Microbulbifer sp. A4B17: one gene and its partner. The protein of the gene in region 2 interacts with the protein of the main gene of each other region in a pairwise test. Links are inferred from orthologs where the notes say so. Each region holds a gene or a part of one and is shown on either strand. Other genes may lie near its edges.

Region 1 (4,953 bases), 570 kb from region 2 along the record:
GGGGCGCCAACTACCAGGCCTGGAAGGATTTTTTTGCCAAGACCGGCGGCAAACATGCGTGCCAATATATGCTGTCTGGCAACGATACCAGCCTGGAAGCCTGTGCCGATGAGCTTCAGGATGATACCGATCATGTAGTCGTCATTAACAACAATCCCAATTACACTCTGGATGTAACCAACTACTACATTGGCTCTTCGGAGTACACAGGACTGAGCGATCACGATCCTGTATTTGTAGACTTCTCATGGGTTAAGCACTAAACAATAGACACAGCCTCTTCCGCAGGGGATCGGAAGGGGCTATTACAACTACTTTTCCAGTAAAAGTGGCTAACCAGGGCCGCAATTACTACCACCACTATAATTCCATTTATAGAGAAAGGTTTTTAACAAAGGTATAAAACGGGGGGTTGACGGCAAGAGGTCGCAGTGAACAGGATTAAAAATCTAGTTGTCGGAAGTGGTTCTGCGAGTATCGCAACTGTTAAAGTACTTCAAGATATTGATCAGACAGTTGAGGTCATTGATGTTGCATACGATCTCGAGAACGATACCAAGGGTTAGGTTAATGCCTTATCCAGAAAAGGCGTTGACCCTTGGACACAGGAGGAAGTGGATCAACTATTCCCTCCAGCGTTAGCGTCTCGCAAAGGCATTGAGAGAAGATTCATATTTGGATCTGACTTTCCTTATAGAGTTCCAGAACAACTCACCATTACAACAAAAAACTGTAAAACAGAATTCTCCCATGGCTATGGTGGACTTGGAAACGTATGGGGAGCAGCTGTTATGCCCTACAGTGAGCACCAACTACGCAAGTGGCCCATTTCCTTAAATGAACTAAAACCGTCCTACAAAAATATACTCCGCTATATGCCGATAAGCGCGGAAGCAGATAACCTCCAAAAAAAATACCCGCTTTTTACCGATAAGCCTGAAGCCTTAAAGAGAAATGCGCCGACGGATTTTTTACTAAAAAAATTGACGGAAATTGAACACCACCTTCAGAGAAACGGCATTGAATTTGGCAGGGCTCGACTGGCGGTAGATGCAAGCATGGGAGAGCAAGGATGCAGGTATTGTGGCCATTGCTTTGATGGCTGCCCATATCAATCCATCTTTAACCCTAGATACTTATTTGAAAATCTGCAGAAAAGTGGACTGACTATACATAAAGGATTTCTTGTACTGGAAGTACGAGAAATAGAGAATAATGTTGAAGTAATTGCAGTTGAGGTAAGTAATGGCCGGACAAGGAAGTTTACTGCTGAGAAAGTATTTCTAGCTGCTGGTCATTTTGCAACAACGTTGATTCTGGCAAGATCTCTAAACTTATTAAACTCACCCATCAACATTAAAAGTAGCCAGTTCTTTTTCTTTCCACCCTTCTTATACAAAGGGCACCGTTATGATATCAGTTTTACACTCGCAGATATTTTTATAGAGCTTATAAATCCCTATATAAGCTCAGAGCAAGTGCACCTACAGTTTTATAGCCGCAGTCAAATTATTGAGGAACAACTGAAGTCTTTACTACCCGCTTTTTTCCCAAAAAATATTGCTTTCGATCGCGTGCACATAATCCAGGGTTTTCTGTCCTCAGAGGATTCTGATTCAATAGAGCTAACTCTAACGGACAAGTATTCGGATGGCTCGAAAGTAGAAATAAGAGGGATTGAAAATACTAGCACCCACAAAGCAGTAAAAAGAACACAATCATTAATAATGACGCTCTCTGTTTAGGATTGGGGTAGTACCACCTTTCCTTATGAGCGTATTACCAACTGGAAAAAGCTTTCACCTTGGAGGCAGCTTCCCGATGGGAGGGAGCCACAAGATTTTATACTCAGATCTTTTAGGGCGACCGGCACACTTTAAGAAGTTTCATATTGTAGATTCTGCCAGTTTTCCAAACATTGCAGGCTCAACCATTGCCTATACGATAATGGCGAATGCAGATCGAATCGTTAGAACTATAGATTTTGCATAGCTTAACAGGTTGTTACAGCCACTTTTTCCAGTAAAATAAAGCGATCTGCCCTGCTAATGCAATTGTCAACATAATACAAAAAGCGATAAACCCCAGTGAGGATTGCCCCCAGGGAATACCGCCGACATTTATCCCAAACAATCCTGTGAGAAAACTCAGCGGCAGAAAAACCGCCGCCACCACCGACAGCACATACATACGGCTATTCAACTGATCCGAAGTGCGGCTCAATAATTCCTCCTGGGCGATTGCTGCGCGCTCTCGTACTGTATCGATATCATCAATATGGCGCTGCAATCGATCAATTACCTCACCCAAAAGGGCGTGGCTATGCTCATCAAACCAGGACAGGGATTCCTGCTGCAAACGTCCGAGCACTTCCCTCTGCAGGCACAAGTAACGTCGCAATACGATAGTTCTCTTGCGCAGACGAACCAATAAGGAAGAGAGTTCCGCCCCTCCCCTATCCAACAGCAGGTTTTCCAGGTCATCTATCTTTTCTTCGAAGTCTTCGGCCCGATCACACATACGCAGGACCAATAGATCTGCCAGTGACATCAAAAGAGCCGAAGTTCCACGGGGACCAAAGCCGTTGCGCAAGCGAGAAAGCAAATCATCCTCTGAAAGTAACTTCCGTCGGCCGGTACTAATAATACGATTTTCCTCAGCCCAAATACGGATAGCGATCATATCCTTTGCACGTGGTTTGGACTTTCGCTCAATACCGTACATAGCCAATATCAGTCCCTGATCCACAGTCATCACACTGGGGCGTACTGTCTTCGCAGACAGGGTCTCTATCGCCGTAGTTGTGAGCCCACTATCCTGTTGCAGCCACTCGGCGCTCTCAGTGCTGTCGTAGTCAAAATGCAACCAGAGAATTCCCTGGCTTGGTTGCCAGGATTTCACCTCCGCCCAGGAAAGCTCCCGACCCGAGCCTTTGCGATCAAGTAAGACTGCGTAGACCAGACCAGTTTCCATAAGCGCTCATATCACCTGATATTGATCGGAGCATCACTTTCTTTCTGCAATTTACTTGCTGAGATGGGCCATCTCCGCAGCATTCTGCTCCCAGTTTTGACCATCAAAAGGTTTTACTTCCAGGTCCCTTGGCCGCTTGTCGAAACAGCGCGCATTAAGACTATATCCATCGGGATTGGAGCGCGGCACGTAAAAAGACTTAACCCCACAGTGGCGGCAAAACAAATGCTTGGCCACCCCAGTATTAAAGGTATAACAATTCAGATATCCTTCCCCTGATTCCAACTCAAAGTTTTCAGCGGGAATAATGACGTGCAAAAAACCCACCTTCTCACACATGGAGCAATTGCACGCAAGGGCTACCAGTTTCTCCCCTGAGTTGCGCTCATGCCTGGCCCTATAGCGAACGGCACCACAGTGGCAGCCTCCGCGAAGTTCGGTATTGATTTTACTCACTTGATTTATTGTCCTTCACAAATAAAGGGCGGGCTGCCAGCAGAGAAAACAGTGAAAGTCCGAGTAACAGGTGGAACCAGTTCGTACGTGCCAACCCCAATACCCGGGGGGCGCCGGTGCCCACAAATAGCCCATCCATTGCAATTACTACGGCCCCCGCCCCCAGCAACAGCGGGCCCGGTGGCGACAGTCGACGCGGTGACATCAACTCCATCATTGCGACCCACAGCCACAGCAGAAGCCCCAGCGCCGAAAATGCCTCCGTTACTTCCTGTGGCGACAGCGTGCCACTTTCAGAGACTCCAATAGCAGAGGCCAGTACCAGCACTAATACCACGTAAGCAGGCCCCCGGGTACTTTGCCCAATACCGATCTCGAAACGCGCCCAAGCCAGGCCAATTCCAATCAGCAGAAGTGAACTAAACCCGGAAAGCTGCAAAAGGGCTAGATGTAATTGGGTTGCCCCGGGATCAATGCCATAGCGATAGGCACCGACAATCGCAGTGACAGCGATAAATAGAAGTCCCGCCATCACCAACAGTGCAGCAGATTGAAAACGAGCATTAGTAAGACGCCAGTACTGATTGGCAATCAGCAGTGCGGCAAGAGTGAGGAGAATGTCGATCAGCCAGAAGTTATCCAATGTTTTGCCCTTTTTTTCCAGAATTCTAATAGAAAACTGGTAGCAAGCGACAAATCCCCATTGGCAGATACAAAAAAACCCGACTTAAAAGCCGGGTTTTTTTCAGTCCGTAGACTTAAGCTTCGTCAGAAGCCTGCTTGGCTTCTTCAGCGGCAGCTGCGTCGGCCTTGGCTTCCTTGATAGAAAGCTTGATACGTCCACGCTGGTCAACATCGAGTACCTTAACCTTAACCTTCTCACCTTCAGTCAGGTAATCAGTTACTGCATTTACTCGCTCTTCAGCGATCTGGGAGATATGCACCAGACCGTCTTTGCCCGGCAGGAAGTTAACGAACGCACCGAAGTCCACGATACGCACCACGGTGCCCTCGTAGATAGCGCCGATCTCAGCTTCCGCAGTGATTTCCTCGATGCGGGTTACCGCAGCTTCCAGGCTCTCACCGTCTTCACCGAAGACCTTGATAGTACCATCGTCTTCGATATCGATGGAGGCGCCAGTCTCTTCAGTGATGGAGCGGATAGTCGCACCACCCTTACCGATCACGTCGCGGATCTTGTCCGGATGGATCTTCAGGGTCGCATAGCGCGGTGCATTCTCATTCACCGTGGTACGGGAAGAGTCGATCACCTTGTTCATTTCCGCCAGGATGTGCAGACGCGCTTGCAGGGCCTGCTCCAGAGCGGTTTCCATGATCTCTTCGGTAATACCTTCGATCTTGATATCCATCTGCAGCGCGGTCACACCAGAGGCGGTACCCGCTACTTTGAAGTCCATATCGCCAAGGTGGTCTTCGTCACCGAGGATGTCGGTCAGAACCGCATAGCCTTCGTCTTCCTTCACCAGGCCCATAGCGATACCGGCTACCGGTGCCTTCAGCGGA
Region 2 (5,444 bases):
CAGGCAATCGCCAATCTCCAGCTCCCGAGCCAGCTTTGCCAGTGTTTCACCGCTGACCAATTGAGCCCTCAATCGACTCAACTGCCCCTCCCGTCCATTGGGGAACCGCTCGTAAAGAGCCGCGCCTATAGTAAACCCGAGAATAGAGTCGCCGAGAAATTCAAGGCGTTCATTATTACGACTGCCGTGGGAACGGTGAGTAAGAGCCAATTCAAGTAGCTCGGCCTGGTCAAAATCATGGCCGAGGCGCTTGCAAAGGCGTTCCAATAAAAGATCAGTCACGTTTGCGGAATTGCTCCAGATCTATCAGCGGATCACAGCAAAGTTCTGGCTTCGCGGTGTCGAGCTGCTTATTAAACTTCATCACAACATCAACGTTGTACATCAATGGCTGGCGCAATTCGTAATTGATGCTCACTACAGTTCCCTTTGCGCCACGAACCACCTGCACCGATTTGGTGGGCTCTCCGCGCACATTATTAACCAGGAAAAAACGGCCCAATTCTTTTTTGATCTGGCCTTTGGTCATATTTTCCAGGTTTGGATTTTGGCCCAGGGTTTTTAATGCCTCGTTAACGTAGCGAGCATCTACGTAGGCCGGTGCCATCTTCGAGACACAGGTCAAAGCAAATCCCAACACTGCGATAATCAGCAGCCAACCCCAGTAGCTCATGCCGCGCTGCTGCTGCAGAGAAAAGTTGAGTTTACCACCCATAAATATGCCCTCTATCCTTTATAAATAACCGGGCTGACGCCCGGCTGGTTTCTTTATTGGATTGAGCCTACACGCTTAAAGCTGGGCAAACTGAGCAATTTGTCCCAGTGCATCCAAATAGCGAAAGCCTTGCCGACGATATCCTTCTCTGGGACAAAGCCCCACTCCCGACTATCGAGGCTGTTATCGCGATTATCGCCCATCATAAAGTAATGTCCTTCCGGCACTACACCACTAAAGTTACTGTACTGCCTGGGATGGACACTTTTCTGCATCTCGTGACGATAACCATCGAGATCTTCCCACATGACCTCAGTTTGCGGGTTACTTGGCGGTATAGCCCGGATCAATTCTTGACGAGCCATCTCACCGTTTACATAGAGGACATTGTTCTTCAGCTCTATCTTGTCACCAGGTAATCCAATCACCCGCTTGATATAGTAGGTATCGTTGTTGTGGGGTGGAAAGAACACCATAACATCGCCGCGTTTGGGCTCACCCACATCCATTACCTTGGTACGAGACACGGGCAGGCGCACACCGTAGGCATACTTGTTGACCAGAATAAAATCCCCAACTTCCAATGTTGGAATCATTGAGCCAGAAGGGATCTGGAAAGGCTCAACAATGAAAGAGCGCAGAACAAACACGATCGCCAGAATTGGGAAGAAGGACTTCGCGTACTCAACAACGATCGGGTCCTCTTGCTGGTCTCCAACTTTATTCTTGCGTTGACGGGCAAAAAACAGGCTGTCAATCAACCAGATTCCGCCGCTAATCACAACCAACCAAAGCAGAATCAGAGGTAAATTAATATCCATTACTTTTCTCTACTATCCCTTATTATTCGTCGTGGCGTAGGGCCTGAGCCCTACTGATCCACCTTCAGTACCGCCAGGAATGCCTCCTGCGGCACTTCAACACGGCCCAGCTGCTTCATTCTGCGTTTACCCGCTTTCTGCTTTTCAAGCAGCTTTTTCTTACGGGTAACATCACCACCGTAACATTTGGCCGTCACATTTTTGCGCAGCGCCTTCACCGTGGTTCTCGAAACTACCTGACCGCCAATAGCCGCCTGGATAGCCACATCAAACATCTGACGGGGAATAAGCTCTTTCATTTTTTCTGCCATAGCGCGGCCTTTCTGCTGCGCATTATCACGATGGACAATCAGAGCTAAAGCATCTACACGGTCGCCATTAATCAGGATATCCAGTCGCACCAACTTAGCCGCTTCAAAGCGGACAAAGCTGTAATCCAAAGAGGCAAAGCCGCGGCTTACAGATTTGAGGCGGTCGAAGAAGTCCATAACCACTTCGCTCATAGGCAGTTCGTAGCGCAGGGATACCTGTGAACCCACGTACTGCATATCCTTTTGAATACCGCGCTTTTCCACACACAGAGTGATTACATTACCCAAATACTCCTGTGGCACAAGAATATTCACCTCAGCAATCGGTTCCCTCATCTCTTCAATGGAACCTACATCTGGCAAGCGAGATGGATTATCCACCATCACAATCTCACCATCTGACTGCTCAACTTCGTAGACTACAGTGGGCGCGGTAGTGATCAGGTCCAGATCGTACTCACGCTCCAGGCGCTCCTGAATAATTTCCATATGCAGCATGCCGAGGAAGCCACAGCGGAAACCAAAGCCCAGAGCATCGGACGTTTCTGGTTCATAGAACAGGGAGGCATCGTTCAGCGACAGCTTCTCCAGGGCATCCCGAAAGGCCTCATAATCGTCTGAGCTAACCGGGAACAAGCCGGCATAAACCTGGGGCTTAACCTTCTGGAAGCCCGGCAGCATATCAATGTCATCGGCGCCCTTGGCATGGGTCAGCGTATCGCCCACAGGAGCGCCATGAATATCCTTGATCCCAGCCACCACAAAGCCCACTTCACCTGCGCGAAGTACACCAGTTTCGTGGCGCTTGGGTGTGAAGATACCGACGCTGTCCACAACGTGGGCACGACCGATAGATTTGGTGACAATCTTTTCTTTGGTTTTCAGGGTGCCCTGAACGACTCGCACCAGGGACACAACACCCAGGTAACTATCGAACCAGGAGTCGATAATGAGTGCCTGCAAAGGGGCATTAACATCACCTTCCGGCGGCGGTACCAAGCGAACAAGATCTTCCAGTACATCCTCAACACCCAGGCCGGATTTTGCACTGCAGCGGGTCGCTTCGGCGGCATCAATACCGATAATATCTTCGATCTCTTCCGCAACCTTTTCCGGGTCTGCCTGGGGCAAGTCCATCTTGTTCAAGACCGGGATAACTTCCAGGCCCTGTTCAATGGCTGTATAGCAGTTGGCAACCGACTGGGCCTCAACGCCCTGGGCGGCATCCACCACCAGTAGCGCGCCTTCGCAAGCTGCTAGAGAGCGGGATACCTCATAGGAGAAATCTACGTGTCCCGGGGTATCAATAAAGTTCAGCTGATAGGTCTTACCATCTCGCGCTTTATAGTCGAGCGTCACACTCTGCGCCTTGATAGTAATCCCACGCTCGCGCTCCAGCTCCATGCTGTCCAGAACCTGTTCAGCCATCTCCCGATCGGAGAGGCCACCACAGTCCTGGATAAAGCGGTCAGCCAGGGTAGATTTCCCGTGGTCGATATGGGCAATAATGGAGAAATTGCGGATATGAGAGAGATCTGTGGCCACTGCGGAATAAAAACCCTTGCAAAATCAATTGATTAGCTGGCTGTAGTGCCAACTGTGTGGCGCAAGTCTAACAGAACTCATGGACAGAGGTGAGAGGTAGGTGGCCCAATGGGCCACCAATCACCGCAAAGCGGTCAGCTTTCAATCTTAATTGTACGGAAAGTGGACTGTCCGGCACGAAAGAAGCGAATCGGCAACAGCTCGTCTTGCGGCAGATCCTTGACCACCGTTTTGTACTCACTGATATCGCCCACTTCCTCAAACCCGAGCTGAGCGATAATGTCGCCGCTGCGCAAACCAGCCTTGGCGCCAGGCTTCCCCGGAATCACCTGCTTTACCAGTACTCCGGTTTCCACATTCCAGCGCTGCTTGAGGACATCGGGAATTTCTTCAACCACAACACCAAGGCGCCCACCTACCGCGGAGCTGGGATAAGCCGCCGCCTGAACGCCGTCCTCATCGGAGCCCGGTAAAGCGCCGACAGTGACACTCACGCGCTCGGACTTACCTTTGCGCATTAACTCCACCTGAGCCTCTGTTCCCGGGCGGATCTGACCGACAACGTGGGGCAGGTCGCCGTGCACACCTATCTTCTGGCCGTGGAAGCGCATAATGATATCGCCGGGAAGGATTCCCGCCTGTGCTGCGGGTGATCCGGGGCTGACCTGTTCAATCAATGCACCGGCAGGCTTTCCGAGCCCCATAGCTTCCGCCATGTCACGATCGACATTGCTGATTCCCACACCAAGCCAGCCACGGTCAACACGACCTTTTTCCTTCAGCTGGGCAACGACGTCCTGGGCCAGACTGGCGGGAATGGCAAAGGACAGGCCGATAGAGCCACCACTACGGGTATAGATCTGGGAGTTGATTCCCACTACTTCGCCATCCAGGTTAAACAGCGGGCCACCGGAATTTCCGGGGTTGATTGCCACATCTGTCTGGATAAAAGGAACATAATTCTCGCGGCTTTCATTGGGAATACTGCGGCCCATCGCACTGACGATCCCGGCACTCGCGGAGTAGTCCAGGCCGAAAGGCGAGCCGATAGCTACGACCCATTCCCCCACCTGCAAATCTTCAGAGTCGCCCCAGCGCACCGCCGAAAGGTCATCCGCTTCAATCTTCAACAAGGCCAGGTCAGAGCGCACATCCTTACCGATAACCTGCGCCTCATACTCGCGGCGATCGGTAAGGGTAACGGTTACCTGGTCTGCACCGTCAACCACGTGATTGTTGGTCACGATATAGCCATCTTCAGAAATGATAAAACCGGACCCCATGCTCGCTACCGGACGCTGTTGGCGCTGGCGGGGCTCGAAAAGGTGACGGAAGATGTCGGGAATTTCCTGCTGTAGCTGCGGCTGGCTGCTGCGACTGGTGCGGTTGCGATCAACCGTATTGATTTTGACAACTGCCGGAGAGTTATTTTCGATTAACTCAGTAAGCTCAGGTAGTCCACGGGCATTGGCAGCCCCGGAAACCAGCAGACAAATGACCAATAGATATTGTGTACAACGTTTAACCATAGGTTTGTTACCCCTAGTGATCCCTTCTAATATGAAACCATTGGATTTTTGAGTCCCTTCAAGGGCGAGCCTTGGCATGTCCAGCCCCTTTGGGGACTCTAAGTAACGACTTAGTGGCGAATAGCCCACCAAAGTTCTACAACAAACCGTAAAACTGTGTAAAGAGCTAACAATGTCGGAAATGCGCCCGCGCCCCGAGCGCGGACAATTTCATCTGCCCACCAAACTCTACGGCCAAAGTGTGTTGGGCGCTCCACTGCTCTACTTCCCCGCGCAAACCGGCACAAAGCACGGCCTGATAATGGCCGGCACCCACGGAGATGAAGTAGCCGCTGTGGTCACTCTATCCTGTGCACTGCGCGCCCTCGCAGCTAACTCGTTGAGCCACCATGTAATCCTCGCCGTCAATCCGGACGGCTGCCAGCTGGGTACCAGAGCCAACGCGCGCGGGGTTGATCTCAACCGCAATTTTGCAACGGCAAATTGGGATGGCAATGGCAATGTCTATCGGTGGAACAGTGCT

The links. The genes of interacting proteins can lie anywhere in the genome.
Region 1: the proteins of lepA (region 2) and BTJ40_RS17940 interact in binary tests that used the Escherichia coli proteins (3 or more experiments, as listed by UniProt). The link is inferred for Microbulbifer sp. A4B17 from one-to-one orthologs.

Annotation. Positions count from the first base shown.
Region 1 is NZ_CP029064.1:4,071,814-4,076,766, forward strand. The notes cover bases 990-3,818. They hold BTJ40_RS17940 (zinc transporter ZntB), read right to left. Parts: upstream 2,974-3,818; coding sequence 2,005-2,973; downstream 990-2,004. Other genes in these bases: BTJ40_RS17935 (hypothetical protein), read left to right, coding at 990-1,745; BTJ40_RS17945 (GFA family protein), read right to left, coding at 3,025-3,429; BTJ40_RS17950 (hypothetical protein), read right to left, coding at 3,422-3,818. In the rest of the region: BTJ40_RS17930 (endonuclease/exonuclease/phosphatase family protein), read left to right, coding at 1-263; more of BTJ40_RS17935, read left to right, coding at 615-989; more of BTJ40_RS17950, read right to left, coding at 3,819-4,072; pnp (polyribonucleotide nucleotidyltransferase), read right to left, coding at 4,188-4,953. UniProt on the Escherichia coli protein: Zinc transporter. Acts as a Zn(2+):proton symporter, which likely mediates zinc ion uptake. Purified ZntB reconstituted in liposomes also binds and transports Cd(2+), Ni(2+) and Co(2+).
Region 2 is NZ_CP029064.1:3,504,054-3,509,497, forward strand. Bases 990-3,961 are described here. They hold lepA (translation elongation factor 4), read right to left. Parts: upstream 3,393-3,961; coding sequence 1,587-3,392; downstream 990-1,586. Other genes in these bases: lepB (signal peptidase I), read right to left, coding at 990-1,536; BTJ40_RS15460 (Do family serine endopeptidase), read right to left, coding at 3,527-3,961. In the rest of the region: rnc (ribonuclease III), read right to left, coding at 1-282; BTJ40_RS15445 (DUF4845 domain-containing protein), read right to left, coding at 275-715; more of lepB, read right to left, coding at 769-989; more of BTJ40_RS15460, read right to left, coding at 3,962-4,921; murein tripeptide amidase MpaA, read left to right, coding at 5,094-5,444. UniProt on the Escherichia coli protein: Required for accurate and efficient protein synthesis under certain stress conditions. May act as a fidelity factor of the translation reaction, by catalyzing a one-codon backward translocation of tRNAs on improperly translocated ribosomes.